DNA from 3 places in the Brevibacillus sp. NRRL NRS-603 genome. Region 1 is predicted to be linked to each of the others. Evidence: riboswitches for the same ligand, from Rfam matches in the RefSeq annotation. Region 1 holds a riboswitch; each other region holds the start of a gene.
The links. A riboswitch is a leader RNA that binds a small molecule or an ion and turns the genes downstream of it on or off. The one in region 1 is predicted to bind cobalamin.

Region 1 (10,205 bases):
ACGGTCTTTTTCTTAATGCGATCGTTTGCCAATAGCTCCTCGTACATCTCATCAAGGTCCATATCATCCAGATGCACGCCGTATTCTTTGTACACGGAGTATGGAGCAAACACAGTCAATGGCTTGTTTTCCTCAGCCAGCTTGTAGAAAACGTTTGGTACAATCAGGCCGATGGACAACGTTTTGATGCGTGCCTTTTCATCTGCATTGATCTTTTTGCAATCGAGAAACTCGTTGATATCCCAGCCGAAGATGTTGTAATATGCTGCACCTGAGCCTTTGCGCTGCCCCATTTGATCTGCGTAGGAAAACGCATCTTCCAGCAGCTTGAGAACTGGCATGACACCTTTTGCTGCGCCCTCGACGCCTTTGATCGGCTCTCCTCGTCCGCGAAGCTTGGACAGGTTCACCGCTACACCGCCGCCAATTTTGGATAGCTGCATACAAGTTCCCAAAATAAAGTTGATGGAGTTCAGTGAGTCATCCATTTCTAGCAAGAAGCAGGAGACCATTTCTCCACGGCGGCTTTTGCCTGCGTTCAGGAAGGTAGGTGTCGCCGGCTGCAAGCGTTGATCCATCATGGAGACTGTTAAACGCTTGGCGAGCTCAAAGTCACCTTGTCCAAGGGACAGTGCCACAACGGCCACCCGGTCTGGATACTGCTCCAAGTACATCGATTTATCGTTCGTTTTCAAAGCGTAATCTTTATAAAATTTGGAGATAGCCATGTACGAAGCAAATTGAAAATCAGCGTCATAGGCCAAACGAAAAACTTCATCGACCTGCTCAACAGTGTATGTTTCATAGACGTTTTCATAGAAGTCATTCTCGATCAAATAGTCCATGCGTTCTTTGACACTGCCAAAAGTCATCGTATTGGACTGCACTTCTTCCATGAAGACCGCAACCGCTTCCCGATCCTTTTCCAGTTGATAAAATCCGTCGTTGCCACGCTGCATCAGTTCGTTGTTCAATTCAATATGCCGCAATTGCTGCCACCCCACTCGTAAATTGTTCCACATCCCGGCCGGTACCGGACAGTTCAAATTTTGAAATTACCGGAACGCCATATTGGCTCGCGATCGTATCCGCGCTTCTGGCGAAGCTGGCTCCCCAGTTGCGGTTGCCGCTAGCGGATACTCCGCGCAGATGGACATGATTTCGCTTCAGGAACGTCGCCACCTTCTCCGGCACTTGTCCGAATCCTGTCGTGTATGTGATCAAAATGAATGGCTCGTCCAGCACCATATCTTGATCAATTTCCACATGTGGCAAATTAATTTTATTGACGAATCTTCGGACGTTTCCTGTTTTTGAATCGTAAGCGATTAGCATGTCCCTCATCCTATCCTACTATTTTTACTCTGTATGTATGTTATTTAGCCAAAGTAAAAGCGCATCCGACGTTTACATGCCGAATGCGCGTGATGACTTCCATCTAGCAATTCGCCAATGCGAATTGAGCGCTCGAACACTTCCCTATCTCCCGTAGGGTAAACAGTGCAAGCGGTTAGGCAGGTCTCCTGGCTTTTGGATCATCGCTCCATTTACACCTTCCCGATCCTTCAAGATCAGTGGCATTCACTCGTAAATGGAACTCTCTCATTACAGTGGCGGGACCGCGTCGGATTCTCACCGACTTCCCTATTAAGTCTACCAAATCTAGCTGGTAAACACCTTACCGCATCAATATGTAGTTGGTAAAACTTACTTTACCTCAATATATCGTAGGAGTCAAGCTCAGTATGGGCTCTTTTCGAAAACTAACTATTCTCCTTTTTCGGCTATTGCCAATCTCTGGTTCCCGTTCATATAATAGATTTTGTGCGTGTTGGTTAGCCTTGGAGAGATTGGAGAGTAGCCGTCATGAAAAGCACCGACTATCAACCGGTCGTCATTCCTCGTTCTTACAGTAAAATCATGACTTATCAAGAACGAGACTATCACATTTTCGTAAGTGTACCTGCCGATCCCCCTCCGGAATCAGGCTTTCCCGTCATATATTTGCTAGATGGCAACTCTGTTTTTGCCACCATGACCGAAGCGATACGGAAACAATCACGTGGCCCTGAACGAACTGGCGTGTATCCTGCTATCGTCGTCGGGATTGGGTATCCAACGGACGGACCGTACCATCCTGCCCGTTTCTTTGATTACACGTATGAAGTTCCCTTCTCAGAGCTTCCTGGCAACCCAAAAGGTGCAGAGTGGCCTCAGATGGGAGGAGCGGAGCAGTTCCTCACCTTTTTGGAGGAGGAGCTCAAGCCCAGCATCGAAAACGACTTCCCCGTCGATCGGACGCAGCAAGCGATTTTTGGACATTCGCTAGGCGGGTTGTTTGTTTTGCATGTACTTTTGACCAAACCACATGCTTTTCAACGTTATATAGCTGGGAGTCCCTCGATTCATTGGAATGAGAGTGTCCTGCTTGCGAAGGAGAGTCAATTGCCGAAGCTGCTGACAGATGACCTCGACGTTCATGCGCTCCTCACCATTGGGGAGCTGGAAAACGATGGGCGATTCTTGGTCAAAGAAAAATCTCTGGCGCTGGTCGAACGATTGTCCTCCATGGGCAACGGTCAAATCAAAGCTTCCTTTAAAGAATTTGCTGACGAAAATCATTCGTCCGTTTTACCAGTCCTCATTAGCCAAGGACTCAAATTCGCTACGAAAAAAACTGCCCGCTAAAAACGGGCAGTTTTTGTTTAGCATGATTCGCTTACTGGAGAGATAACACTTTGGTGATTTGGGGCAGCTCTTCGATGGCGGATACAATCGTCGGTGTAATCTCTTCATCAGTCACAGAGATAAGCAGGGCATTCTTCCCTTTTTGCTCGCGCGATACATTCAACTTGGAAACATTGATTTGATACTCGGCCAGTTTTCGTGAGACATCATAAATCACGCCTGGATAATCGATATGGTGAACCAACAATCCATGGGCCCCTGGAGGTATGCGACACGCGCAGTAATTTACTTCACTGATGTACACTTCTCTCCAGTCCTGCGCAAAGGTGTACTTGTTCGCTCCTACACGCAAAATCGCCAAATGATTCGCATATTCGCCGGAGCTGTGTTGGACAGGAACCTTCGTCCCGAGTCCTTCCACTAGCATTGTTGCGATTTCCTCTTTATTTTCATGAGCAAGAATACTTAATTGTGCACCCGCTAACTCTGGCTCGAGTCTTCGAATCAGTTCAGCCAGCTCACGCAGTCCAGCATATTGGGTCATGTGATGCCTTCACTCTCCCAGTCAGGTTTATCCTTGTTTTTACGGCAGAATCCATGCTTCCGGCTCTTTCTTAATGGAGGATTCGTTATCAGCACGATACCAAGCCGTCAACGTTTGCCCATCTTTTGTATAGTAGATTCGGTAGATAGTATTGCCTTTTCCGCCGTTGGGAAAAGGACTTTCCTCCAGCGGAACCGCTGTCACTCCATCCGCGTTTACAATCCCGCCGTTCTCCTTGATGACGTTTTGGATCGTCGCCATATGCTCTTTACCCATGGAGGCCATCCCGAAATAAGAGATGATCGCCAAGAGAACCGCTCCCGCCAAAAACGAAACGATAATCACTTTTGATTTTTTCGTAGCATCCACCGAGTGCTTCCCCCGTCTATCTTAGTTCTCTTTATCGACTAAGCGTACCTTGTCAATCGTACCTCCACCCAAGCATACTTCTCCATCGTAGAAAACAACAGCCTGACCAGGTGTCACTGCTTTTTGCGGCTGATCAAATACAACTTCTACGTTGCCATCCTCGAGCAGGTGAACAGTTACTCCCTGATCTGGCTGGCGATAACGGAATTTGGCTGTACAAGTAAACGTTTCGGATGGTTTCTTATCACTCACCCAGCTAACGTTGGTCGACAGGAGACTCTTCGAGTACAGACGGATATGATCAGAGCCTTCGCCAACGATCAGGACATTCCGTTCCAGATCCTTGTCTACAACAAACCAAGGTTGTCCGCTTGTGCCATGACCTCCACCTATCCCCAAGCCTTGTCGTTGACCCAGTGTATAGTACATCAGTCCGTCGTGCGTACCGATGACTGCTCCATCTACGGTCTCGATATTTCCTGGTTTGGCAGGCAAATAGTTTTGCAGGAACTCACGGAAGTTGCGTTCGCCAATAAAGCAAATCCCTGTGCTATCCTTCTTTTTCGCTGTATAGAGTCCCGCTTTTTCTGCGATCTCCCTTACTTGAGGTTTTGGAAGATGACCAATGGGGAACATCGTTTTGGATAGCTGTTCTTGGCCCAATACATTCAAGAAGTAAGTCTGGTCCTTGTTGTTGTCAGCACCACGAATCAGCTTGTACTCGCCATCGATGTACTTGACCTGCGCGTAATGGCCGGTAGCAATATAATCCGCCCCTAGATCCATCACCTTGGCAAGAAGCTCACCAAACTTGATTTCACGGTTGCACATGACATCCGGATTCGGTGTGCGTCCTCGTTTATATTCATCCAAAAAATACTGGAATACCTTGTCCATGTATTCTTTTTCAAAGTTTACCGTGTAATATGGAATGCCGATCTGTTCACAGACGCGCCGGACATCCTGGAAGTCTTCTTCCGCCGTGCAGTGGCCGAATTCATCGGTATCATCCCAGTTTTTCATGAAGATGCCGATGACGTCATATCCCTGTTGCTTAAGCAGGTAAGCCGTCACGGAGGAGTCGACTCCGCCAGACATGCCGACAACGACGCGTGTATCTTCTGGTCGCTTCATAAGTCTTTCTCCTCTTATTCAATTTGTACCCTTACAGATTACCATGTTTCGCAAAACAAATCATGTTTTGTTGCACTTTTGCCCGAGAGAATGAAAAAACGTCTGACGCAAAGTTGGCGCCAGACGTTTGGTTGAAAGGTTATGCCTGCGAAGATTCATCCTTGATTTCCGCGCGAAATCCCTCGATGCTTTCTTCACGACGCTCATTTTTCGCTTCGAGGGTTGCTTTTTCCTCTGCAGAAATCTCTCCAGCATGAGCCGTCAGATAATCTTCGGACTCACGAATGTTCACTTCCGTATTGGAAATCATCTGTTGGAGCTTTTCTGCGTTGTCAGAACGGTCATCCGGCTTCGCCATAATCGATACGCCTCCTACAAAGGGTTATATTCTACACCTTTACCATTGTGCGCCAATCATGGTTTCTTTATGTACCCGTGTTATAATAGAAGAAACACGGATTAAACGAAAAAGAGGGTTTCACCTATGGCTTCCTTAGATTTGTTGGAAAGAAAGCTGCTTCGGATCATCTCTGATATCGATCCTGTCCGCCTGAAACGACAATGGGTAAAGGGGCAAAAGGCACCTGAATCCGAAGTGGAACAGCGCATGCGAATCGATCTTCTCTTGCGCAGACTTGACAAGCTACCTGAGGCCAAGCGTCAAGAAGTGCTTGCGCTACTTAAATGGTTTAACTGGTAGCGATTAGCGGATGGACGTTCCCAGACGCCACTGGCCGTCTATCCGATTCATTTGCTTCATATCTACGATTGCATCTTGATTCAGCGGTCCATAGATGTGCGGATACAGCAATCCATCCTTCGCAGCCTCGTATTTGACTTCCGAAGTCGTTTTCGCTTCATCGACAACGAGTACATACAACTCCTCGTCAAACTGTGCGTAGACGCGGTTTGCTACCTTTTCAAGCAGCTCGTCCCCTTTTGTCGCGTGAATAAAGCCTTCCTGCTCGTAATCGCGCGGTAAATAGTGATCCTTGTCCATCCACTTTTCCCAGTATGCTTTTGGTACCATGCAGTAAATGATAGAGTCTGTCATGTTTCTCCTCCGAATTCGATTATTTTTTTGGCATTGCTTTGTTCAGGTGACGCATAGCTTTATCATAGAACATCTGGTCCATACGCCCCTGATCATGTCGCCATTGAATGAAGTTACGCAGAGAGTGCAAATCCACCCAGGCATCCTTTGCTTGCGGATTGCGGTCAGGTACCTCTCCCGTTATCTCACCATCGTAGACAAGCTTCGCCATCTCGGTTGGGTGCATGCCGATCTGATAAGCGATTTGGTGTAAAGCTATTTTCATGGAACCTCCCCTTGCTCTTCATGGGATACATCTTATCTTCCGTCTATTGTGCCAGTCTTTTCGAATGATGCCAAGCCCCTAGCCCTACTCCCAAAGGATGTACCCTCCTCCCTTGCGTTTTGTTACAATGAACAGAGCATTTTAATGAAGGGGCGGTATTCCATCATGGCAAAACAACGAAATCAACCACGAAAGAAATGGTTCCGGCGAAAACGCATCTGGCTTCCCCTTCTTTTCATTGCTTTTCTATTTCTGGGCAACAGCTCGTATCTCGCAAAGGAGCCTGACGGCGAGCCCTTCTTACTCGCTCACCGCGGGATGGCACAAACCTTCCATATGGAAAACATCACCAATGAAACTTGTACGGCGGAACGGATTTACCCACCAGAGCATCCGTACCTGGAAAATACGCTTGCGTCCATGCAGGCTGCTTTTGATGCAGGCGCGGACGTTGTCGAGTTGGATGTACAATGGACCAAAGACAATCGATTTGCCGTGTTTCATGACTGGACGCTTGACTGTCGGACCAATGGCACCGGTGTCACGAGAGATTATACCTTGGCCGAATTACAACAGCTCGACATTGGCTACCATTATACAGCGGATGAAGGGAAAACCTTCCCCTTCCGTGGAAAAGGGATTGGCATGATGCCCTCTCTCGATGACGTGCTACAAACATTCCCTGATCGCTCGCTGCTTATCCATATCAAAAGCAATGACCCACTCGAGGGGAACGCGTTGGCGGATGTTTTGGCAAGATTGCCTGCAAAACGACTAGCACAGCTCTCTGTTTATGGCGGTGACGAGCCAATCCAGACATTGAAGCAACAACTGCCACAGCTGCGTGTGATGTCTATGGCGACAATGAAAAGTTGCCTAATTCCGTACATCGCAGCAGGTTGGTCCGGATATGTACCGGAAGCCTGTGCACAAACCCAATTGCATATTCCCGATCAAATTGCCCCATGGCTCTGGGGTTGGCCGAATCGTTTCATGGCAAGAATGGAAGCAAAAGACACCCGCGTGATCCTAGTCGCGGGCAGCGGAGATGTGTCGCAAGGCTTTGATGTTCCGACTGATTTAAAACGAGTGCCAGAAAGCTTTACAGGAGGAATATGGACGAACCGGATCGATCTGATTGGTCCGGCTTTTCACGAAAACGTAGAAAAATAATGAAACGGTTCTCCAACATATTCGTATATACTTATACGGAATAGACTTCCAACCTAACTAGGAGTGATTGATATGCTCAAGAAGCTTTTGAAAAATTTACTCGGTAATCACTCATCTTCGCACAAGTACCGAAAATACAGCAGCAGCGATTACAAACATCGCAGAAAATACAGCTCTAGCAATCGGTACGGACATTCGCATTACGGCAGCTCTCATTATAAAAGAAAGCACTCCAGCCGTAGCTTCTTCAGCAGCTAAACAACAGCTTAACCACCGATCAGACAGCAAAACTCCGCTAACGATTGCGGAGTTTTTTCATTTAATGAGACATGAGTTCTACGAAACGATTTATTGATTTTTGAATCTTCCCATAATAACGGTGTTGTAGTAATTGCCATCGGAAAGAACTTTGTCGTTTTTGAGTACCCCTTCGATTTCAAAGCCAAACCGTTTGTACAGCTCAATTGCCTTCTCATTCGTTTCCATCACATTCAACGTCATTTTGGTAATGTGGTTGGCGTCTGCCCAGGCAACCGATTCTTGCAAGAGATTCTTCCCAATGCCATAACCCCAGAACTCTTCTGATACACATACACCAAACTCTACTTTGTGTGCAAATCTGTTTAAGTAAACACCTGCACATCTGGAAAACCCGACAATCCGCTTCTGCACAACAGCTACTAAAAACAAGTTTCTTGGACTTTCTGCATCCGTATTGATGATGTGTTCGAATCCTTGCACATCGATGAAAGCCTCTCCTCTTTCTCTGTCCAAATTTTCAGTCTCCCCATCGATTTGCAGTCGCAGGTCCGACAACTGCTGTGCATCTGTTTGTATTGCAGAGCGAATCGTGTAGGATAACCCATTCACAGAAAGTAGTTGTTGGCTGATTATCATCCTTTTTCTCCTATTGGTAAAATTTTGGTCCTTTATTTTATCATAGGTGGAACTCTTTGTGAAGCTACTCTTCTCTCTTCCTCAGGAGAAAGGAAATTGCACTTTGTTTACATAATATTTATTATGTTCATTTATACGGTAAACAATGGATATGCTACAATAAGGAAAAGGAGCGTGCTCGCATGAATTTTTCCAAATCATTTTATTATACGGTCGACCATTCCAAAGTAGAGGAATATAAGAAGATGCTCGATCTAATGAAAATCCCCTACACCGTGGAAGCACCGATCGTCTTGCTAAATCAAGGAGCGAATGAATACTCCTTCGTTTTTCCTAACATGTCAGGTCGTCTTTATGGAATGGTGAGCAAGTTATTTCAAGCAGATGGGAAGCCATATCCGAAGAATGGTACATAGGCAAAAAAAAGGACCCAATGATTGGGTCAAAATAGGAAGTGGAGAGAATGCATGCTATGTAATATATTCTAACATAATAAAAACGAACGTCAATCAAACTTTCGAATTTTCCGTGTTTTTATGTCAGGTTTTATGACAATTACACTTCCTCCTTTGTGCAAAAAAGAAAAGAAGCCTTACGATGAATGGTTTTCATGTAAGGTTTCTACACACACACCTATGCTTGTACATTAATAATCTTCTCCATCTCTATCCATTGGCTACCCGTTTGGTTTGCTAATTGAACACGTCTCGCCTTCGGGTCTACCCATTTGACCACACCCCACATGCTGCACGTATTCCCCCGCTCCCCCTCAAAAGACACACACCAGCTCACATTCAAGGGATAATTCTCTCTTGCCGAATCTCGCAGCATATACATAAATGCCTCTCTTTCTTCGTTCGTTACTTCAAGATTGCTGTTAGCCACGCTTTTCCACCCGCCTACTTACGAACATTTGTTATCCAGATCCTCATCCTGTGTGGGAAATTGTAATTACATTATAGTGAATACGAACATAAGTTCGCAACTCTTTTTTCCGATTTCTTTAGTTGAACCGCATGACAGCCTATGAAAGGTTCGTTCTGCCAAGTCGCGCATAAGAATCTGTAAGAAAAAAGCCGTTTTCCCATTGGTGTTGGAAAACGGCTTTTACTTTTAGCTTGATAGTTCCTGCGCTTGATGCTGCGGTCTTTTCTCGACCAGCTCCAAAAATTTCCCGAAGGTAGACGCCAGTATTTGTTGAAAAAGCATACCGAGAACAACGGGAAGAGCAACAGGCGCTGGGAAGTACGTGATCGCCATAACTGCCCCTGCGCTAATGTTTCTCATTCCACTGTTGAAGGTTAACGTGACGATCACATCACGCTCCCATCCGAACAGCCTTGCGATCCCCCACCCCATTAAATAACCTAAAATGGCTACTACCAGTACGAGTACCGCCATCCCCACCAGTTTCGCGTCCATCATATGAAAGTAAGACGAGACCATCGAGCTGTTGATTGCGACGACTACACCCATTCCCATCTTAGAAAATGGCGCTAATTTTGGTGCCAGCGTTTTTTTGACGTTCCCTTTTGACAAATGATTGAGCAGCATACCGACAAGTGACGGCAGCACGATCATATAAAATAAACCTTTCATCAGTTCAGCCAAATCCATCTCGACTGTTGCCCCTAAAAACAAGGACATCCCCAACGGAACAATCAATGGAGAGAGCATCGTATCCAACAAAATAATAGATAGCGTCAGTGCGATGTTCCCAAAATAAATCGATGACCACAAAAAGCTCGTGATCCCTGTGGGAATTAAGGCCGCCAACAAAAAGCCCGTGATGACATGGATATCATCCGGATAAAACAACCGAGCCATTGACCAAGCAACTAGCGGCATAAGTACATGAAGAATCATCAAATTGACGATTAATGGCAGCGGTCTGGTCAGTACCTTAGCAAATTCTTTAAATCCTGAACCCAAACTGCCGGTAAATGTCATGAAGGCAAACACCCAAGGAGACAAAAAAGCATACGGCTGCAAATGTGTCCCGGCTATTACGCCAATAGCAACACTGCTCGGCGTTAGGATGGGCATGATTTTCTCAAGCGATCGATTCAGTTTGGCTAACC
Region 2 (10,205 bases), on a different contig from region 1:
TTGCGTTTCCAAGTATTCTTTTGGCTATCGCTGTCGTTGCCATCTTGGGGCCTTCTCTGCAAAACGCCTTGATTGCGATTGCAATTATTAACATTCCGACATTTGGACGCTTGGTGCGCGCACGCGTATTGAGCTTGAAGGAAGAAGAGTTCGTCATGGCTGCACGGGCAATCGGAATGAAAAATTCCCGGATTATCATGCAGCATATTTTGCCGAACAGCCTCGCCCCAATTATTGTGACCGGGACGATGGGGATCGCAACAGCGATTATCGAAGCAGCTGCACTTGGCTTTCTCGGGCTGGGTGCACAAGCACCAGAACCAGAATGGGGAAAAATGCTTGCTGATTCCCGTCAGTACATTCAGAAAGCACCATGGACTGTTATTTTTCCGGGGCTCTCTATCATGCTGACTGTTCTCGGCTTTAACTTAATCGGGGACGGCTTGCGCGATGCACTCGACCCGCGAATGAAGAGCTAATCCAATTGCAAAAAGACAGAAGGGAATGGAGATGCCGTCCCTCTGTCTTTTCTTATTTATCCTTGTTCCATAAAGGTGCGGCACAACTGATTGAAAGCAGGAGCAGCTTTCGTGATGACTTGATGTTTTACGTTAGGGATCATCTCGAGTCTTGCTTTTGGCAATTTCATCGAAAGCATTTGCGCATAATGATGCATCCGTTTATCTTGTTCGCCATAGGCAAGTAAAATCGGAAGCTGGATATTCCCAAGACGCTCCGTACATTGATAACGATGTCCGGCAGCGTAAAGGTATTTCAGGCTGGTGGGATCTGTTTTGGAGGCGTGCGCTGTCCACTTTTCCCGCATTTCTGGGTCATCGACATGTGAGGAAGCAATCGAACGGGCTAAAAGAGGAGCTCCGTGAAGCATCGACAATGCCTGTGCCATCCAGAATCGTCCATGTAAATACAGGTCATTTACTTCGGAAAAACCGCTCACGAGTATGCCGCCTTGTGCATGATCAGGATAGCGAAGACAATATTCAAGGGCGATAGAAGCACCTTGGGAGTACCCTAAAATAAAGGGACGCTCAATGCCGAGTGACGGGATCAGCCTATGGAGCTGTTCTGCCAACTCTCCAATAGAAAAAGGCTTCTCCATCGGCGAACTGTCACCATGTCCGGGCAAATCAGGGACAATGAGCTGATATGTATCTGCGAGTGTTTGCTGATAAATAAAATTGATAGAGCCGATGCATGGCGCATGGATACACAATAACGGTTGGCCTTTTCCCGATATGTGAAAAGTAAACTGTTTGCCATCCTGATGCACGAGTATTTGTTCCATTTTATTTTCACCCCACCCTTAGGTTGTCCGATACGAAGTAGATTTTGCAATTGAACTCTTCTTTTTTTGATGGGGAAGTGGTATTCTCGCAATAGAATAATTGGTGAAAGCAGGGTGAAGAAGTTGTTTCAAGAGCGCATTTCGAAGCTCCACACGTTTTTGACAGAGCAAGAGCTGAACGCGGTGTTGATTACCTCTCCCAAGCACGTCTACTATTTGACCGGATTTTTTACTGACCCGCATGAACGTTTTATGGGTCTTGTTATTCCTGCTGAGGGAAAGCCTTCCTTGATTGTACCTGCTCTTGATCGAGAAGCAGCGGCAGAAGCTTCGTTCGTTCAAGATATCTATACACATACGGATATCCAAAACCCGTATGAAATTCTCAAGCAAGTGTTGCCAGCGAACTTGGCGAAGCTCGGAATTGAGAAAAGTCATATGACTGTCGAGCGCTACGAAGCACTTGGGCAAGTTGTTCTGGCGTCGAGCTATGTGGACGTGGAAGAGCCACTGCGTGAAATGCGATTGATCAAATCCGCGGATGAAGTGGATCGTCTGAAGCACGCTGTTGTGTTGGTCGAGGATTCCTTGCGGGAGACCCTGAAAAAAGTCAAGATAGGTATGACCGAGACCGAAATCGTAGCTGAGCTGGAATTCCAGATGAAGCGCTTGGGTGCAGAAGGTCCATCCTTTACGTCCATGGTATTGGCAGGGGAGAAGTCGGCACTGCCACACGGAAAGCCAGGAACACGCCAAGTCCAAGAAGGCGACTTGCTTTTGTTTGATATCGGGGTGGCTGCAAACGGATATGTATCCGATATTACTCGTACCTTTGCTGTAGGCGAGATAAGTGCCCAGCTACAAGAAATTTACGAGACAGTATTGGCTGCCAACGAAGCAGCAATTGCTGAGATTCGTCCGGGTGTGACCTTTGCGCATTTGGATAAAACCGCTCGCGATGTCATTACCGCAAAAGGCTACGGAGAATACTTCATGCACCGTCTGGGGCATGGACTTGGGATGGATGTACACGAATATCCGTCTGTTCACAGCCAGAACCAAGAAGCGCTTCGTCCAGGGATGGTATTTACGATTGAGCCAGGCATCTATCTTCCAGGTGTAGGCGGCGTGCGAATTGAAGACGATGTATTGGTTACGGAAACGGGCGTTGAAATACTCACGCAGTTCCCGAAAAAACTGACTTCTATCAACTAATGAAAAAATCGTGAAAATTGAATACGTATCGAATGGTGCTGGATGGTATAAGCCGTCAGCTTAAAAGGGAAGTCCGGTGAGAAACCGGCGCGGTCCCGCCACTGTAACGAGGAGCGCCTAGCGAATAGCCACTGTTTTTTGCAAGACAAAAAATGGGAAGGTAGCTGGGGGTGTTGATTCGTAAGCCAGGAGACCTGCCATGCGATCATATACAATCGACCCACGAGGATGGGACAGATGTGGAAGCAGTCTATGAAAGGGCGCCTTTGTGCCTGCTTATAGCTTTATCTACGTTTGTCGTGCACCTCCCGATTGAAATGGGGGGTGCTTTTTTTGTGGAGGATTGGTTCAACCCAACATTTCCAACAGAAAAGGGGATTACTGATGTTTAAGGCAAACAAAACACATACATTAATGAAGGGACTAGGTTTCGGTATCATGACAGCTGCCATGCTTTTGGTTTCGGCATGCGGCTCTGCTACGACAACACAGGCTCCAGCCAAAACAGAACAAACAGCTGTTCCAGCATCAGAGAGCAAGCCTGTAACACTAACCAATAATGGCATCGAAATGACCTATCCAAAAGCGCCTGAGCGTGCTGTGACTTTGAACCAACACGTCACGGAAATCATGCTGGCATTGGGCCTGGCTGATAAAATGGTCGGAACCGCGTGCCTAGACGATAAAATCCTTCCGGAGTTAAAGGCAGATTACGACAAGATTCCGGTACTGTCTGACAAGTATCCTACGAAAGAAGTGCTGTTGGCAGCGAACCCAGACTTCGTATACGCCGGATGGAAAAGTGGATTCGGCGAAAAGGGCGTAGGAACGATGCAGGACTTGGAAAAGGTCGGCATCAAATCGTATCTGCAAGAGTCATCTAGCATTCCTGGACCGACAATTGACGATGTGTTCGCGGATATTACGAATATTGGGCGCATTTTCCGTGTGGAGGACAAAGCCAATGATTTGATCCATAAAATGAAGAGTGAAATGGATCAAACGATTAGCAAAATTGGCAAGGTGGACGAGCCACTGAAAGTGTTCGTGTACGACAACGGGGAAGATAAACCTTTCACAGCAGCCAACAACTACATGACGTCCTTAATTAAGACTGCTGGCGGTAAGAACATTTTTGATGACATTCAAAAGGGTTGGGCAGAGGTCAGTTGGGAACAAGTAGTGAGTCGCAATCCAGATGTGATTATTATCGTAGACTACGGTGATAGAACCGTCGAGCAAAAACGCAATTTCCTTTTGACCAAAAAAGAACTAGCGGATATTCCGGCGATTAAAAATCAACGACTGATGGTATTGCCTTTGTCTGCGGCTTCTGAAGGTGTTCGAGCACCGATTGCGCTAAAAATATTGGCGGAAGGACTCTACCCGGATAAATTCAAATAGAGTACACCCTTTTTAAGGGAGGGAATAGCACTGCAACAGATCAAATTACCTTATATCATCATTACTCTACTGGTCGGACTCTTCCTCTCGATCACGTTCGCAGTTACCTTGGGATCAGTGGAGATTAAGCCGACAACGGTTTGGAAAATCGCCTTATCGAAAATTCCGATGTTCACCCAATGGATTGAGGTGGATTGGTCCAAAGGGGAGCAAACGATTATTTGGGATATTCGCTTTCCGCGTGTACTCTTGGGGGCGATCGTCGGCGCAGGTCTGTCTGTCGTGGGAGTAGCGATTCAGTCGTTGGTTCGCAACTCCCTGGCTGACCCGTATGTGTTAGGCGTATCTTCAGGTGCTTCGGTTGGAGCTACCTTGGTGATTATATTCGGAGCATTCAGCATGTACGGGCAGTATGCGCTATCCTTTGGCGCTTTTACAGGCTCCCTTGTGTCCATCATTCTCATTTTTACGCTATCCCGTATCGGTGGACAAAACTCGACGGTACGCCTGCTCATGGCTGGAATTGCGATATCGGCGATCTTGTCGGCTATTACCAGTCTCCTTGTTTTTTCAGCGCCGAATGAGCATGGAATTGGGACGGTTTTGTTTTGGTTAAGTGGAAGTCTGGCTGGCGGGAAATGGGAGTACTTGACGATCCCTACATTGATTGTCGTCATCTGTCTCATCGTCTTAATGGCCCAATACCGCTCGCTCAATGCAATGCTGATGGGCGAGGAGTCAGCAGGAACATTGGGAGTGAATACGGTGCAATTCCGCAAGCTTCTCCTAGTGATCACGGCACTGCTCACGGGGGTGATCGTGTCCATCGCGGGATCAATCGGTTTTGTCGGGTTAATGATGCCCCATATCGTCCGTGTGATGGTCGGATCGGATCACAGACGTGTCCTGCCTGTCAGTGCTTTGTTTGGCGCGATTTTTCTCATCTGGGTTGATGTAGTAGCCAGGCTTGCATTTGCACCGGAAGAGCTGCCGATTGGTATTTTGACAGCGCTGTGTGGAGGTCCATTCTTTATCTGGCTGATGTTGCGGAGTTCTTATTCCTTTGGAGGTAGCGGACGATGAATTTGCAGGTTGAGAATATTTCGGTCGAACTGGAGAAAAAGGGAATCCTGCGCAACGTCAGTCTGGAGGTGCGCTCTGGAGAGTTTGTAGGGCTGATCGGGCCGAATGGCAGTGGGAAGTCCACATTGCTTAAAAGCATTTATCGTGTATTGAAGCCGCGTTCGGGATGGATCACACTCGATGGCGACGACGTATACAAGCTAACCTCGCGCCAAAACGCTCAGCGAATGGCGACAGTACGGCAGGAGACCTCTGTGGAATTCGATTTTTCGGTGACCGAAATCGTGAATATGGGACGTGCTCCGCATAAGAGACTGTTTCAGTCCGATAACGCAGAAGACGTTCGGATTTGTGAAGAAGCATTACAGCGGGTAGGGATGCATACATACGCTGATCGCAGCTTTTTCAGTTTATCTGGCGGGGAGAAGCAGCGCGTGCTGATTGCCAGAGCTTTGGTGCAGCAAGCCCAGTTTCTCGTCCTTGATGAGCCGACGAATCATTTGGATGTTCGATACCAGTTGCAGGTGATGGATCTTGTCAAAAATCTTGGGATTACGGTCTTGTCCTCGTTACATGATCTCAATATCGCTGCGATGTACTGTGATCGGCTATACGTGATTTGTGAGGGAGAAATCGTTACATCGGGGACTCCTGAGGAAGTTTTGACACCCAATCTGATCCGGGATGTTTTCGGAGTAGAGACAGAGGTGACGACCCATCCCATTACAGGAAAAAAGCATGTGTATTTCTACTCGGAAGCGATCCGTGTGAAGCCATCTATCCAGAAGGTAATGAGTGGAGTCAACTGATAGGGGCCGAGTTAAGTTTCTTTGATTTTCATAGGGAGGATGCCTAGGTGGCGTCCTTTTTTGTTAAAGCCGAAGCTCCCTCTCTGGCATTCTGGAGGGACTAAGCAATCTACAGGAGGTATCTAAATCATTATGACTGTTTATAGTTGCAGAATATGCAAGTACCGTTACGACGAGTGGCTAGGTGATACGAAAAATGGCGTTCCGCCCGGAGTGCCTTTTCCCCATTTGGCAGGCTCTGTGTGTACCGATTGTGAGATGAACGAGGAAGGACGGCACTTGCCGCTTCCTGAAACCAAGTACACGAACGTAGAAGCTACGTATTACGATCAGTTTGCCGGGAAGGCCAGCATTGCTTTTTATCGAAACTGGTTGCTGCAAGAAGCGGAGCAATCCTCAGTCTCAGTGCTGGAGCTGGGTGTTGGAACAGGGAGAATTGCCATTGAGCTGGCACGGAATGGCTTGTCCGTCTGCGGGATCGATTGGAGCCCGGATATGCTTGCGATGGCTGCCAAAAAGAAGCGGCGCATGTTAAAAGGGAAAGAAGAACTGCTGGAGCTGGTAGAACAAAATATGTGGGAGCTTGAGCTAGATCAGCAATTCACGCATGTGCTTCTTCCAGAAGGGATTTTTCAGCAGGCCACCTGTAGAGACAAGCAACGTCAATTGCTTTCGATCATCCACGATTACATGACAGAGGACGGAACCTTGGCAATTGACTTACTCTTGCCGCCAGTAAAAAATCAATGGACAACGATGCAACGCAAATTCGTTTTCCCGGATCGCATGGTGTATCAAAAGGTGGAGGGGGAAACCTCACTCTTGGATCAAAAGTTCCGCTACACGCTTACTTATGAGACTTTTCTTGATCAAATCGAGCAGCCGAGGTATCGCGTAGAGCGCGAGATGGCGCTGATTTTGCCGACAGAGCTTGAGCTGTTACTGGAAGGATCAGGCTTTTACGTCACCTATAGCAAAGAGAATGTATTCCACAAGCAAGAATTAGAGCCGAGTCAAGCGGGCGAGGGCTATGATATGGATCGCTGGCAGCATGGTGGATATCCATTCGCTGAATCTATCGGGACACCGGGTGGAGCCACTCGCTGGACGATTTTGGCGAAAAAAATTTCTTCCACCACTTTGTAACAAAACGTCTGCTGCTGCATCTAATCAGTGAATGCGAGTGAAGGAGGTCGCGCCCTTGGAAAAATTGCAGCCAACAACTGCTGCTGCGTTTGAACAAATCATGAGGGAATATGGGACCCGCGTGCTTCGACTCGTCACTTTTCTGGTCAAAGATCGCAGCTTGGCAGAGGATATAACCCAAGATGTTTTCGTTAAGGTGTATCGGCATCTTCCTCGCTTTCGGCAGGAGAGCAGTGTGCACACGTGGTTGTATCGAATCGCGGTTAATGAGTGCAAAGGTTATTTGCGTTCTTGGTCGTTCCGTCATATCCTTCCCCGCTCGTGGATTAGGCAGGATGGGGAGCTTTCTACAGAAAGTCTTGTGCTCGATCAAGCCGAGAGGGATCAGCTCGTAGCAGAAGTGTTGCAGCTCCCTCCGCTCTATCGCCAAGTGATTGCCCTTCATTACTATGCGGATTTATCCATCGGAGAAGTGGCTGAGGTGCTAGGAGTAGCGGAAGGAACAGTCAGAACACGGTTGCATAGGGCCAGACAGCAGCTACGGCAGAGTATGGGAGAGGGGAGGGGCTGGGAATGGACGAAAACCGATGGCTCACGGACTTAAAGAAACGGGCAGATCAGACCATTTTTCGTGATGTACAGTTTACTGCTACGATGGAAGAGCGTGTGCGGCAGAAGGTGAGGCCCGGGACTAGGTGGGTGACTTGCACAAGGAAGCTAGCCTTGCCGGGCGTTGTGTTGACGATGGGCTTGCTATTGTGGTTTGGGCTCCCCATTCAGGAGGAGAGACAATCTGCACAGCATGAGGGGAGACCTTCACAACAAGAGACACAAGTACCTTCCCTGTTGCCAGGGGGACAAATCGTCGAAGCAGATTTGTGGAAGCTGTCGCCTTCTTTGTCTTCCACTTACCATAATCAGTCCTTTTCTTATTTGGGAGAAAAACCTGTCCGCATCATGACAGATCAGGACGGCTTCTACGAAGGACAGACGCAGCGGGTGATTTGGCTGTTGAATGGGGACTACTCACAAGAAGTAGAGATCACTGCTTACAATACAGATGGGGCCCGTCTGTCTTTGGGCAGCTATGAGGTAATGGACTCGTTATACGATGCAGATGGTCATTTTCCATCCGGGATCGTGTTGCCTGAACCGGGGAAATGGAAGCTGGAAGTAAGATCAGGAGGCAAACATCTCGGACAAGTTTTTGTCGAGGTGAAAAAAGGGATAGCATCCGCAAACCGTCAACTGGTCGGCCCTATCATTCAGCAGTATTTGGAGAAGGAAAGCGATAAGCTAGAGTGGCTGGGAAAACAACGCGAGATGAATGTCGAGCTCCTCGGGGTGGAAGCGCCAGATGCGGCGAAACGAACGGTTTACGCTTGGGTGAAAATAACAGGTAGTAATTCTACTGCGCTCAGTGCACCGATGGTCTTTCAAATCGTCTACAATGGAAATGCGTATCAGGTAACTGACTTCCAAATCCCTGAGGACGGCAGTAACTACCAGAGAAGCCTGCAAAAACTGTTTCCACCTAAAGTGTTGGAGCAAGTTCACAGTCGATCAAAAACAAAGTAAGAATGCCAAAACGGACCTTTGCCGAAAAGAAGGTCCGTTTTTCGCTTTTCATGCCTATCCGTATATTTGAGCGCCTATCGCCCAATACGTTCCATCACGACGTGGCAGGCTAGTAGCATTTGCAACCATCACTGGCGGATGGGAAACCTGTGTGAAGCCGTTTTGCTCCAAATAAGCGTGAAACGCTGCTTGCTCATCTGGTACGTCTATCCGTACACGTCCAGTATGATGTTGTGTCAGCTTGTATAGGAGGTGTTCAGCCATGACAGCATTTTCTGCGACGATCGGCCCTGCGATAAGATTAACTGGGCCTTGAACGGCGAAGCCATATCCGATGATCTTACCGGAGCGATTTTTGGCTACCAAACAGGTGTTAGCTTGTCTCATTCGTGTCTTGAGAAAATGAGATCGGCTGCTGCCCAGTGCAGCTTTGTCCAATTCAACCACGCTCGAGAAATCGTCCCACTCCATTGGTGCAATTTTTAACCCATCATTGGCTTCGTGTTGTGGCGGTGCTTCAGGTTCATAGCGTTCAGCTATAAACTTTCGAATACGATCCATTGTCTGGAACCCGAGGGTTTTGTACAATGGCTCTCCTTCTGGAGTTGCAATGAGCATGATTGTTGTATCGGTAGAAACAGACGCCATGCACGCCTTCATGAGCTGGCGACCATACCCTTTTCCTTGTGACGAGGGATGGACAATCACCATACCAATGCTCGCAAGGTTGTCATCGTACGGGATGATCGCCGCACTGGAAAGTAGGGTGCCACTCGCGTCTTTGTGACCGAATGCGGTGCCGATAGACAGAATTGTGTGAATTTCCGTTTCGTCATAATCCCAACCTACGGAATCAGATAAGGCAATGAGTCCGGGAATATCCGATATCGTCAAGGAATGCAAGCAAGAGTCAATGCTGTTCACTTTGATCATTCTCCGTTTCTTTCTTTGTGCTTACGGCAGTATCGCCGCCGAAGAGAGTTGTGTTATGCTTCCGCCACTTTTGTACGTGTAGCGTCCAAGCGGTTCGCACCACCATGCTAGTTACCACTTTAGCACAGGAAAAGTTTGGATACGAGAAAAAGGAGGCAAATGCCTGATTCTCTTTGGTTGCTCTTTATATCATCGGTTTGTTATAATTACCGTTAGTGTATTTTTTGCGAGGCGCAATCTGAACGTTTGAATGGATTCGCGTGGGAGGGAACGAACAACACATGGATCGTCGTGAAAGACAAAAAAGGATACGAAATTTTTCCATCATCGCCCACATTGACCATGGAAAGTCAACGCTGGCAGACCGCATTTTGGAGCTGACCGGTGCTTTGACTGCACGTGAGATGGAAGCCCAGTTTCTTGACACGATGGAGCTGGAAAAAGAGCGCGGGATTACGATTAAGCTCAATGCCGTGCGTTTGAACTATAAAGCAGATGACGGTGAGGAATACATTCTCCACCTGATTGACACCCCTGGACACGTCGACTTTACGTATGAAGTATCCCGCAGCTTGGCTGCCTGTGAAGGGGCTATTCTCGTCGTGGATGCGGCACAAGGGATCGAAGCCCAGACTTTGGCGAACGTGTATTTAGCGTTGGACAGCAATCTGGAGATCATCCCGGTCGTCAACAAGATCGACCTGCCGAGCGCAGAGCCTGAGCGCGTAAAG
Region 3 (10,205 bases), on a different contig from region 1:
CGGTTTTTTTGTGCCAGGGCTTCTAAAAATTCCATTGCTTCTTGAGCTGTAGGTATCTCTCGGACATTCTCTTCGGCAAACTTCTGAGCTTGCGGATAGTTCGTGGAAGCGATTTGTTTTGCAGCAGCCTTTACGTCATAGGGGGTAAAGCGATGCTCATAGCTGTCACCATCAAGAAGTAACCAATATGCCCCTGGTTTGTTGGCAAACGGCATGCCCACACTTCCAGCATTGAGGATACGCATATCGCCAAGGCGACGTTCAAATTGGATATGCGTATGACCGCAGATGACTATTCGTTGCAGCGTCCTCTCAAAGTAAGTGGCCATAACTGCATCAGGAGTGAGTGGGGTGAAAATAGCTTCATCATTGGTGGGAATGGCATGGCAGAAGAGTACGTCCTCATAATTCTCACGTGTTAACGTGTAGGTAAGAGGGAGCTGCGACAAAAAGTCACGATTAGAGCGGCTCAATTGCTCCGCAACCCATGACGTGATTTCCCGCACAGAATCGGACATTTCCAAGGCCTTGGCCTCACCGTCAAAAGTGAGGAGTACTTCACGATCGCCATTACCACGGATGAATTGCACAGGTGTATCCAATTGGAAGAGTATCTCAAGTGTTTGGACAGGCATTGGGCCTGATATGGTATCCCCTCCGATGATAATAAGATCAGGCTTCACAACTTCGAGTTCTGCCAATGTTGCATGTAGTGCAGGTGCATTCCCGTGAATGTCATACAAAGCTGCCACTCTCATTTTATTTCGCCTCCCATTCATTACGGATTGATCTTCAAAACCTTATTTCCAACGATCGAGTTTGAACCTATAATGTATCTTGGGCATATCCGCTAAGCTGTGGTATAATTTGGAAGCCAAATTACGATTAAGGAGTATGGATGATGGAAAAAAAACTAATCTTCGGTCATAAAAATCCAGACACAGATTCCATTTGTTCAGCACTTGTGTACGCTGACTTGAAAACAAAATTGGGCGCAAATGTAGAGCCTGTACGCCTCGGTGTAATCAGCAGCGAAACAGCATTTGTGTTGAATTACTTCCAAGTAAAAGAGCCGCGCCTCGTAGAAACAGTAGCGAATGAAGTAAATGAAGTCATCCTTGTAGACCACAATGAGCGCCAACAAAGCGCGAATGACATTGAACAAGTGCAAGTGGCAGAAGTGATCGACCATCACCGTATTGCAAACTTTGAGACGAGCAATCCTCTCTACTTCCGTGCCGAGCCGGTTGGTTGCACGACTACCATTTTGAAGAAAATGTACAAAGAAAACGGCGTAGACATTCCAAAAGAGATGGCGGGCTTGATGCTTTCTGCTATCATTTCGGATACGCTGCTGTTGAAATCTCCAACTTGCACGGAGCAAGATGTAGCAGCTGCTCATGAGCTGGCTAAAATCGCGGGTGTCGATCTGGAAGCATACGGTTTGGAAATGCTCAAAGCGGGGGCAGACCTGAGCGACAAAACAATCGCACAATTGCTCACATTGGATGCGAAAGAGTTCCAAATGGGCAATGCGAAAGTAGAAATTGCGCAAGTAAATGCAGTAGATGTAAATGATGTACTTGCACGCCAAGGCGAACTGGAAGCGGCTATCAATGCAAATATCGCTGAAAAAGGTTTGGACCTGTTCGTATTTGTCGTAACCGATATCTTGAACAACGACTCTGTTGCGATCGCACTCGGCAGCGCAACACAAGCAGTAGAAAAAGCGTACCAAGTAACATTGGTGGACAACAAAGCTGTTCTGAAGGGCGTTGTCTCCCGCAAGAAGCAAATCGTACCGGTATTGACCGATACATTCCAAGCTCTGTAAAAAAGAAAGGTGGCTGCCATGCACAGGATGCGGGCAGCCATTTTTTATGTTTACATTCCTTGGGTAGGGTCGGTATGCATATGGGACAAGGTTTGCTGGGCATAAGCATCTTCACTGTAATGCGTGATGGCATATTTATCTCTCGCTTTAAGACTGAGCAGCCCTGTTAATCCCCATCCAGCACCGACTATGGCTACAATGAAGCCGATGATATAGAGCATCGAAGTCCCCCCTTGTATGTCTTTCTCTATATTTTAGCAAATTATGGATAAAGAGTAACGCCAATTTTTTTATGAAAATGTGTTTGACATTGACGGTCCGTAAATGTGTACGATCAATTTGTCAGGAGGAATGAACATGGAATATACGGTGCAAAAGCTAGGACTCCTGGCGGGTGTCAGCACCCGGACGCTCCGATACTACGATGAAATTGATCTTCTCAAGCCGGCGAGAATCAATTCGTCAGGGTATCGCATTTACGGACAGCAAGAGGTTGATCGATTGCAGCAAATCCTTTTTTACCGCGAGCTGGGTGTGAGCTTGGAGGAAATCAAGGAGATCCTGAATTCACCAACCTTTGATGCTGACCGGGCACTGCGGGAGCACCGCGAGAAGCTCCTGGAAAGGCGAGCGCAATTGGATGCGTTAATCGCCAATGTCGATTTGACATTAGCACAAAGAGAGGGGACCAAAACGATGAGTGACAAACAAAAATTTGAAGGCTTCAAGCAAAAGTTGGTTGACGACAACGAGGCGCAATACGGAGAAGAAATTCGTGCAAAATATGGAAGTGACCTGGTTGACAAATCCAATCAAAAAATCAAAGGAATGACCGAGCAGGAGTACGCCGCACTTGAGCAGTTGAATGAAGAACTGCATGAGACGTTGGCACAGGCTTTTGCGACGGGAGATCCTGCTCATGAGCTTGCGCAAAAAGCAGCAGATCTTCACCGTCAATGGCTCAGCTTTTATTGGGACAGCTACAGCAAAGAAGCGCACGCAGGTGTTGCCCAGATGTACGTCGATGACCCGCGTTTTACCGCTTACTATGACAAGGAGCAGCCAGGTGTAGCCGCGTTTCTCCGCGATGCAGTGACCATTTATACCAGTAAGTAAAGAGGTTTCAAACAAAGAAGCTGCGAGCAAGGCAGCTTCTTTCTCGTTTTACGTTTCGTTATCCCCTTTTACTGCGGGAAAAGCTTTTGTCCCAATGGTGTTGGCAATCCATCCATGCTTCGTACGTTGTTTTCTTGTTGATAAGCAAGCAGTTCCTGCTCATCTTTAGCCAAGGTCCATTTTTGAAGGGTGTCACGGTCTTTTGAAAAGGTATAGAAGGGAATGGCCCAACCGCAAGAAGTCTTTACTTCTTGGATGTTCACGGTAATGATTTGACGAGCCCCGGGTAGAAGCGGGAAGTCTTTCACGAGCTCATCCCATCGAGGTGTATCTGGGAGAATAACCGTTCCTTTGCCGTAGAGGCGCATGATGAGAGGGGGGCCTTCAAATGCGCAGAACATGAGAGTAATCCTGCCATTTTCCTGTAGATGAGCACTGGTTTCGTTTCCGCTTCCAGTCAGGTCCAAATAGGCGACCTCTGTAGGCGATATAATGCGAAAGGAATCGTACCCTTTTGGTGAAAGATTCACGTGACCATCCGTGTCCATAGGAGCAGAGGCAACAAAGAACATCTGTTGCTTCTTGATAAACGCCTCATGCTCAGGTCGTAATTCAGAAAAAAGCTTACCCATTTTTGCACCCCTCCAGGTAATGGAATTATTTTTGCTGTCCTCATATTACGATAAAAATATGAAGATTTTGTGTGTTTATCCTCAATGCGTCCAAAATAGATGGTAAAGTGTAAATATTCATGCAATATATTGTTTTTGAAAAGGAGGAGCATTTACATGCAAGCATCACAGCCAATTTACTTAGGGGAACGCATCCATTTAATAGACGGTTTTGATATGGGCTGGGCAGAACGTACGGGGACATATGTGATCGCAGAAGAGGAGCTCACTTTGGTCGAAACAGGACCAAGCCCCTCTGTCCCGTATATCAAGGCCGGTCTTGCCAAGCTCGGTTATACGACAGAACAAGTAAAATACGTCATCGTCACACACATACACTTGGATCATGCAGGAGGAGCCGGACTTTTTCTAAAGGATTGCCCGAACGCAAAGGTCGTTGTCCACCCGAAAGGTGCACGTCATCTCGTTGATCCGAGCCGACTGATCGCAGGGGCGAGAGCAGTGTATCATGATGATTTTGATCGATTGTTCGATCCGATTGAGGCTGTTTCCGTGGAGCGGATTTTGATTCGCGGGGACGGGGATACACTAAAGATCGGAGAGAATTGCGTATTGGAGTTTATGGATTCGCCAGGGCATGCCAATCATCACTTCAGCATCTACGATCCCGTAAGCCGCGGGATGTTCACAGGTGATACGGCCGGTGTACTTTATCCACAGCTTAAAAAGGATGGCATACACCTCGTGCTGCCATCTACTTCCCCGAATCAGTTTGACCCGGATGCCATGTTAGCGTCTTTAGACCGTTTTGAAGCACGCAAGCTGAATCGCATTTACTTTGGTCATTTTGGGATGTCTGAGCAGGTAGACGATGTGTACCGCCAAATACGTGAGTGGCTCCCTGTGTTTGTGGCGGAAGGAGAGTCAGCGATTGATGCTGGACAAACCTATGAAGAACTGTCTCGTACGCTATTTGAACGAGTCTCGGATCATCTACAGTCACAAGGAATCAGTGGTGACCACGAAGTTTTGGAAATACTCAAGCTCGATTTACAGGTATGCTCCATGGGCATTCTAGATTATTTGCACAAACGAGGGTAATAGCCTGCCGCCAAAAGCATTCCAGTTGCCTGAACCTTTTGTTCAGGCGTTTTTCATTTTTAGCGGGCAAGAAAGTATTGGCTTGCGTGTTGGTCATTCTTTTTTCATCCAAGGAATGCTATGATGTAGGATGAATCATGGACTGTGACAATTTCAAACAGCAAATAGGTGCCTCGTCTTTTTAACAAAAAGATCGGGTGAAAAGGGAAGTCGGTGAAAATCCGACGCGGTCCCGCCACTGTAAATCGGCTCGTTCCTCAGCCGTAAGCCAGGAGACCTGCCTGTTTGTGTTTCGTGCCTGTTGCCTTCGCGGAAAGGATTGGCCTATTTCAGGAAGCAGATCATCCTGTCTGTTTGCACTGAGGTGCCGACCCTTTGATTTCCGATTGGAAGCAAGGGTCGCTTTTTTTATTGGAAGGTACAGTCAATCAGACATGCAGAAAGGAAGTTCTACATATGAAACGTTCATTGCGATTCATGATCCCATTACTAGTTGCGGCGAGTCTCGCAGGTTGTGCGGGTAACGATAACGGCCAGCCAGCACCAGGTGGACAAACAAGCGTACCGCAGACAGCACCGCAGGAGAGCGCGGCCGGGCAGCCTGCAAAACAAACAACGTATCCATTGACAGTTACGGATGCGACAGGAAAAGAAGTAACCTTTGCGAAAGCTCCTGAGCGAATCGTCTCAACATCACCTGCCGAGACAGAGATTTTGTTCGCATTAGGCTTGGAAGATCGGATCGTAGCTGTCTCAGACTATGACGATTATCCTGAAGCGGCGAAGGCAAAACCGAAAATTGGCGGTGTCGTCAAACCAAATGAAGAAGCCATTCTCGCTCAAACGCCGGATATGATCGTCGGTGGGATTTCGATGGAAAAGCCAGTTGCTGACAAGCTCAAATCTCTCGGAATGCCCGTCTATATTACTCATCCGACAAAGATGGATGACATCCTTAACAATGTTTTAACGATGGGAGTTATCACGAATACACAGGAACAAGCCGAAAAAGTCGTCGCGCAAATGAAGAAGGATATCGCGTACGTGCAAGAAGCCGTGAAAAATGTAAAACCGGAAGAGAAGAAAAAGGTATACCTGGAATTCTCCCCAGGCTGGACAGTCGGAAAAGGCGAATTCATGGACGAACTCATCACACTGGCTGGAGCGACAAACATTGCTTCCGACACCCAAGGCTGGAATCCGATCAGTGAAGAAAAGATTTTGCAAAACGACCCGGACGTCATTTTGTATGCGAGCGGAATTACCGATGAAAAGACTGGCGCCAAGCTGGAGGATTTGATCGCGAATCGCAATGGCTGGGATAAAATGAAGGCGATCCGTGAAAAACAAATCTTTGGCATGGACCAAAATACTTTGTCCCGTCCTGGTCCACGTATTACACAAGGCTTAATCGAAGTAGCCAAGGCGATTTACCCTGACTTGGTGAAATAAAATGAAGAGACGATTGTTCATATGGGGAGGAGTCAGCTGTCTCGTCCTTCTGGCATCAATAGTTATCAGTATCTCGATGGGGGCTGCACAACTCCCCATTTCGCAAGTATGGCTCATCCTGCTCCATCAGATCCCGGGCTTGTCTGAGTGGATCACCGTAACGTGGCCGGAATCATCTGAGCAAATTGTCATGAAGGTTCGTTTTCCACGGGTTGTATTGGCTGTCTTGATTGGCGCCTGCTTGTCGCTTGCGGGAGCGGGCTTTCAGGGAGTTTTGCGCAATCCGCTCGCAGATCCGTTTACGATGGGCGTGGCATCGGGTTCTGCAGTCGGAGCAGCCTTTTTGATCCTTTTTGGCTTGCAAATCAGCTTTTTAGGTGCATGGAGCACGCCTGTTGTCGCTTTTCTCACAGGACTGCTCAGTTTATGGATCGTACTCGGACTCGCGAACACGCAAGGAAAGCTGCAAACCGAGACCCTGATTTTGTCGGGTGTCGTGGTGCAGGCTTTTCTCGGCTCGCTCGTTTCCTTTATGGTGTCGTTATCCGACCAGACCGTGAATGAGATCGTGTTCTGGCTGATGGGCAGTCTGTCATTTCGGGGCTGGGCGTTTACATACGTCTTGATTCCGTACTTGGTTATAGGGGGAATGGTGCTGGTGAGCTACGCGCGTTCCTTGAACTTATTTGCGCTAGGCGAGCGGCAGGCTGCGCATCTCGGCGTCCATGTGGATCGAACGAAGCTAATGGTTCTGGTCGTCTCGACTCTCCTGACTGCTGCGGCGGTTTCTATCGCGGGAATTATCGGTTTCGTTGGCTTGGTGGTTCCGCATCTCGTCCGATTGCTGGTTGGTCCTGACCACCGTATTTTACTGCCGATGGCTGCGATCTGCGGTGGTATCTATGTGCTTTGGGCTGACACTCTCGCCAGAATGCTACTGAGTCCCACAGAAATCCCGCTCGGTGTCGTGACAGCATTTCTGGGAGCACCGTTTTTCGCTTATTTATTGAAGCAAAATAAACGCTTTAGGAAGAGGTAACGTAAGCAATGATCAATGTGCGCAGCTTGCAAAAATCGTATCAGGACACGCCTGTTTTGCACGGAATCGATTTTTGCGTGGACAAGGGAGAATTTTTTGGCATCATCGGACCAAATGGAAGCGGTAAATCCACCTTGCTGAAAATGATTTCAGGAGTCATCAAGGCAGATGCAGGAGACATTTTGCTTCAGGAGAAAAAGCTTTATTCGTATCCTCGCAAAGAGCTTGCCAAAATACTCGCTGTATTGGAGCAAGAGGGTCTCCCGCCAGTCGGCTTTCGTGTTCGAGAAGTGTTGGAGATGGGGCGCTTTCCTTACCAAAATTGGCTGGGCGAAGAAAAGCAGGATGTCGCATCGCTCATTGATGAAATCGTACAAATGCTTGGCCTTGAACATTTGGAAGAGCGCACACTGGATCAGTTGAGTGGTGGGGAAAAGCAGCGCGTAGCTTTGGGGAAGGCATTGATCCAACGACCTCAGGTGCTCTTGCTCGATGAACCCACGACTTACCTCGATATCGGGTACCAGATTCAACTTATGGACATCGTGCGAAAATGGCAAAAGACGACGCAGGTGACGGTCATTGCAGTGCTGCACGATCTGAATCTGGCCTCCTTATACTGCGATCGTATCTTGATGCTGCATAAAGGAAAGCAGATAAGCGTGGGTACACCAAAAGACATCTTGCAAAGTGACAGAATAGAGGCTGTATATGGAACCAGACCGATTGTCATGGAGCATCCTATTCATCATTTGCCGCAAATTATTTTGCAATCGCAGGTGTAAGGAGACGGAAGCATGATTGTACTGATTACAGGTGGAGCACGCAGCGGAAAAAGCACGTTTGCCGAAAAATACGCGGCTCATTTGGGCTCCTCGGGTGTTTACATCGCGACTGCACAAATCACTGATGAGGAAATGGAAGAGCGGATCTTGCACCATCGCGACCGCCGTTTGCAGTCCAACTTTTCTTGGCAAACGATTGAGGAGCCGTACGCATTGACAGAATGGCTTGCGAAGCTGGGAGCACAAAAGAACATACAAGAACAGCAGACCGTGATTTTGGTTGATTGCTTGATCCTTTGGCTGTCCAATTGGCTGTTGCATTTTGGAGAGGAGCAGCCGTTTGAGAAAGTGCTCCAGCAGGTGGATATGCTGGTAAACAAGCTAAAAGATTACCCGGGGACCGTTTTGCTGGTGACAAACGAAGTGGGCGACGGGCTTGTCCCGCAACATCCGTTAGGCCGTATGTTCCGAGACTTGGCGGGGTTAATGAATCAACGCGTGGCAGCTGTTGCCGATCAAGTTTTTCTTGTCACAGCAGGGATTCCGGTGGAGCTAAAAGGACAAGCTTTCCGATTTTAACTCGGTGAAAAGACGGTTTCGAGTCGTCTTTTCACCTTTTTTATGATATAATACAAGAAAAGCCATGGAAGGGATCAGGATACCATGCGTCCCCATAGGACGATCTGGAAACGTTTTGACCTCTCCTACATCTAGCTTCGTAGTAGTCGATCGTCACTGAAGACGACTAACCTACTACGAAAGCGAGGCCCTTTGTATGAGTAGCGACTTATGCTTGCGATGTTCCTCGGTAGTCGGTTGGTCGTCTGTGCCTAAACCGACAAAAATGCGAGGAAACCATGATGAGGAGAGCGCTGCAGTTATCTAAGCGTTACAGTATGATTTTGTTTGGAGCTTGTTTACTTGCTTTTGCGTATTATCACATTAACTTTCAGAACCATTTGTCTGAAGGCGGGTTTGTTGGCTTGGGGTTACTGGCGAAATACGCCTTTGACTTGTCGCCAGCGATGGTGATGCTTTTGCTGGATATTCCACTGTTTTTGGTTGCTTGGTTAGTAAGAGGCCGCCAATTCATTTGGGACACCATTTTTGCATCACTTGCTTTTACCGTATTTTACGATTTGTTTGAACGATTCTCACCCATTGTCATGGATATGAGCAGAATGATGCCGCTGGCGTCTGTCTTGGCCGGTGTATTGACCGGGCTGGGTACCGGATTGGTTCTGCGCTATGGAGCTGCGACAGGTGGAGACGATATTTTCTCCCTGTTGATCAGTAAGTACACGGGATTGTCCATTGGTACGGTCTTTCTTTTACTGGACGTCATTGTGCTTTGCATGTCGTTCTGGTTCGTACCGATGAAAGAGATGATGTATACCATTTTGGCCGTTGTCATTTCCAGCCAAGTCATCACCTGGACCGTCAATCATGGTGCAGGAATGGAGGTCATGGAAGAGGAGCACGGGCATGGAAGCGTCTCGATGACCCACCGGTAATGAGTAGATATTCAGTTGAAAAACATGCCTATACAAAAGCAAGCAAAAGGGCCAAGTCGGTTTTCATGTCGACTTGGCCTTTTGAACGTTATGACGGTTTTTGTACATAATATCCTGGTTTCCTAGTGGATACTAACCAACACAGATACTATCGATGGAAAGGACCTGCCATGAGCGATCCGTTTTTTAGCAACTACAAAGCATTCGTCGTCATACCAGCGGATGAGAAGCAAATGGGACCGGAGCCTTTTAACCCGAAGGATTACGCCAGCCATTTCATCCTGACGTTTTCGTTGTACGATGCGGTTATTTCCTCTTGGAGGGAAGCGACAAAGTATAAAGTGCAGGCAAGAAAAGGTCTGTCAAATGTGATCGACGGTTTCAATGCCAAACGCCGTGGTACAGCCCGTCTGCATTTGTTGGAAATGGAAGAAGACCAGGCATATTTCGTCCTGGCCTTGTCGTTGAAAGTCCAAAAAGACAATGAGAAAGCAGTCATGGAGACGATCAGCAATTTGCTGGACAAAGATTTCGCTACCGACTTGTTGATCGGAGAGACTTGGTATCAGATCATTGGTGCCAAAGGGAAATTCGAGCGGAAGCTGTTCTCCTACAGTGTCCAGCCGTACGATTATCGACCGAAGTAATCTGCCAGAGCTTCCGTAATCGCCTGCGCAGCTTTGTCCTGATAGGACGATGTACGGACGATGCCTTCATCCTTTGGATTCGATA

Region 2: it holds a riboswitch for cobalamin, as region 1 does, so the genes downstream of both, C7R94_RS13925 (ABC transporter substrate-binding protein) here and nrdI (class Ib ribonucleoside-diphosphate reductase assembly flavoprotein NrdI) in region 1, are expected to answer to the same signal.
Region 3: it holds a riboswitch for cobalamin, as region 1 does, so the genes downstream of both, C7R94_RS16285 (ABC transporter substrate-binding protein) here and nrdI (class Ib ribonucleoside-diphosphate reductase assembly flavoprotein NrdI) in region 1, are expected to answer to the same signal.

What each region holds. Positions count from the first base shown of each region.
Region 1 covers NZ_PXZN01000012.1:537,940-548,144, forward strand. Annotated here, with positions in the region: gene nrdE (class 1b ribonucleoside-diphosphate reductase subunit alpha) at 1-989, opposite strand, end outside; gene nrdI (class Ib ribonucleoside-diphosphate reductase assembly flavoprotein NrdI) at 976-1,335, opposite strand; cobalamin riboswitch at 1,497-1,696, opposite strand; gene C7R94_RS09665 (alpha/beta hydrolase) at 1,867-2,688, shown strand; gene C7R94_RS09670 (ACT domain-containing protein) at 2,720-3,232, opposite strand; gene C7R94_RS09675 (hypothetical protein) at 3,272-3,601, opposite strand; gene mnmA (tRNA 2-thiouridine(34) synthase MnmA) at 3,623-4,735, opposite strand; gene tlp (small acid-soluble spore protein Tlp) at 4,875-5,093, opposite strand; gene C7R94_RS09690 (hypothetical protein) at 5,220-5,435, shown strand; gene C7R94_RS09695 (DUF952 domain-containing protein) at 5,439-5,789, opposite strand; gene C7R94_RS09700 (hypothetical protein) at 5,809-6,054, opposite strand; gene C7R94_RS09705 (glycerophosphodiester phosphodiesterase family protein) at 6,220-7,227, shown strand; gene C7R94_RS09710 (hypothetical protein) at 7,300-7,485, shown strand; gene C7R94_RS09715 (GNAT family N-acetyltransferase) at 7,576-8,124, opposite strand; gene C7R94_RS09720 (hypothetical protein) at 8,307-8,540, shown strand; gene C7R94_RS09725 (YolD-like family protein) at 8,758-9,009, opposite strand; gene C7R94_RS09730 (bile acid:sodium symporter family protein) at 9,238-10,205, opposite strand, start outside.
Region 2 covers NZ_PXZN01000013.1:421,187-431,391, forward strand. Annotated here, with positions in the region: gene C7R94_RS13910 (ABC transporter permease) at 1-479, shown strand, start outside; gene C7R94_RS13915 (alpha/beta fold hydrolase) at 536-1,306, opposite strand; gene C7R94_RS13920 (M24 family metallopeptidase) at 1,430-2,521, shown strand; cobalamin riboswitch at 2,538-2,737, shown strand; gene C7R94_RS13925 (ABC transporter substrate-binding protein) at 2,906-3,925, shown strand; gene C7R94_RS13930 (FecCD family ABC transporter permease) at 3,950-5,008, shown strand; gene C7R94_RS13935 (heme ABC transporter ATP-binding protein) at 5,005-5,817, shown strand; gene C7R94_RS13940 (methyltransferase domain-containing protein) at 5,950-6,963, shown strand; gene C7R94_RS13945 (sigma-70 family RNA polymerase sigma factor) at 7,019-7,567, shown strand; gene C7R94_RS13950 (hypothetical protein) at 7,537-8,541, shown strand; gene C7R94_RS13955 (GNAT family N-acetyltransferase) at 8,596-9,474, opposite strand; gene lepA (translation elongation factor 4) at 9,756-10,205, shown strand, end outside.
Region 3 covers NZ_PXZN01000016.1:232,137-242,341, forward strand. Annotated here, with positions in the region: gene C7R94_RS16260 (metallophosphoesterase family protein) at 1-758, opposite strand, end outside; gene C7R94_RS16265 (manganese-dependent inorganic pyrophosphatase) at 902-1,834, shown strand; gene C7R94_RS30320 (hypothetical protein) at 1,885-2,055, opposite strand; gene C7R94_RS16270 (MerR family transcriptional regulator) at 2,192-2,950, shown strand; gene C7R94_RS16275 (pyridoxamine 5'-phosphate oxidase family protein) at 3,019-3,582, opposite strand; gene C7R94_RS16280 (MBL fold metallo-hydrolase) at 3,739-4,683, shown strand; cobalamin riboswitch at 4,833-4,982, shown strand; gene C7R94_RS16285 (ABC transporter substrate-binding protein) at 5,140-6,135, shown strand; gene C7R94_RS16290 (FecCD family ABC transporter permease) at 6,137-7,174, shown strand; gene C7R94_RS16295 (ABC transporter ATP-binding protein) at 7,183-7,959, shown strand; gene cobU (bifunctional adenosylcobinamide kinase/adenosylcobinamide-phosphate guanylyltransferase) at 7,972-8,538, shown strand; gene C7R94_RS16305 (YitT family protein) at 8,817-9,473, shown strand; gene C7R94_RS16310 (hypothetical protein) at 9,644-10,120, shown strand; gene C7R94_RS16315 (N-acetylmuramoyl-L-alanine amidase family protein) at 10,105-10,205, opposite strand, start outside.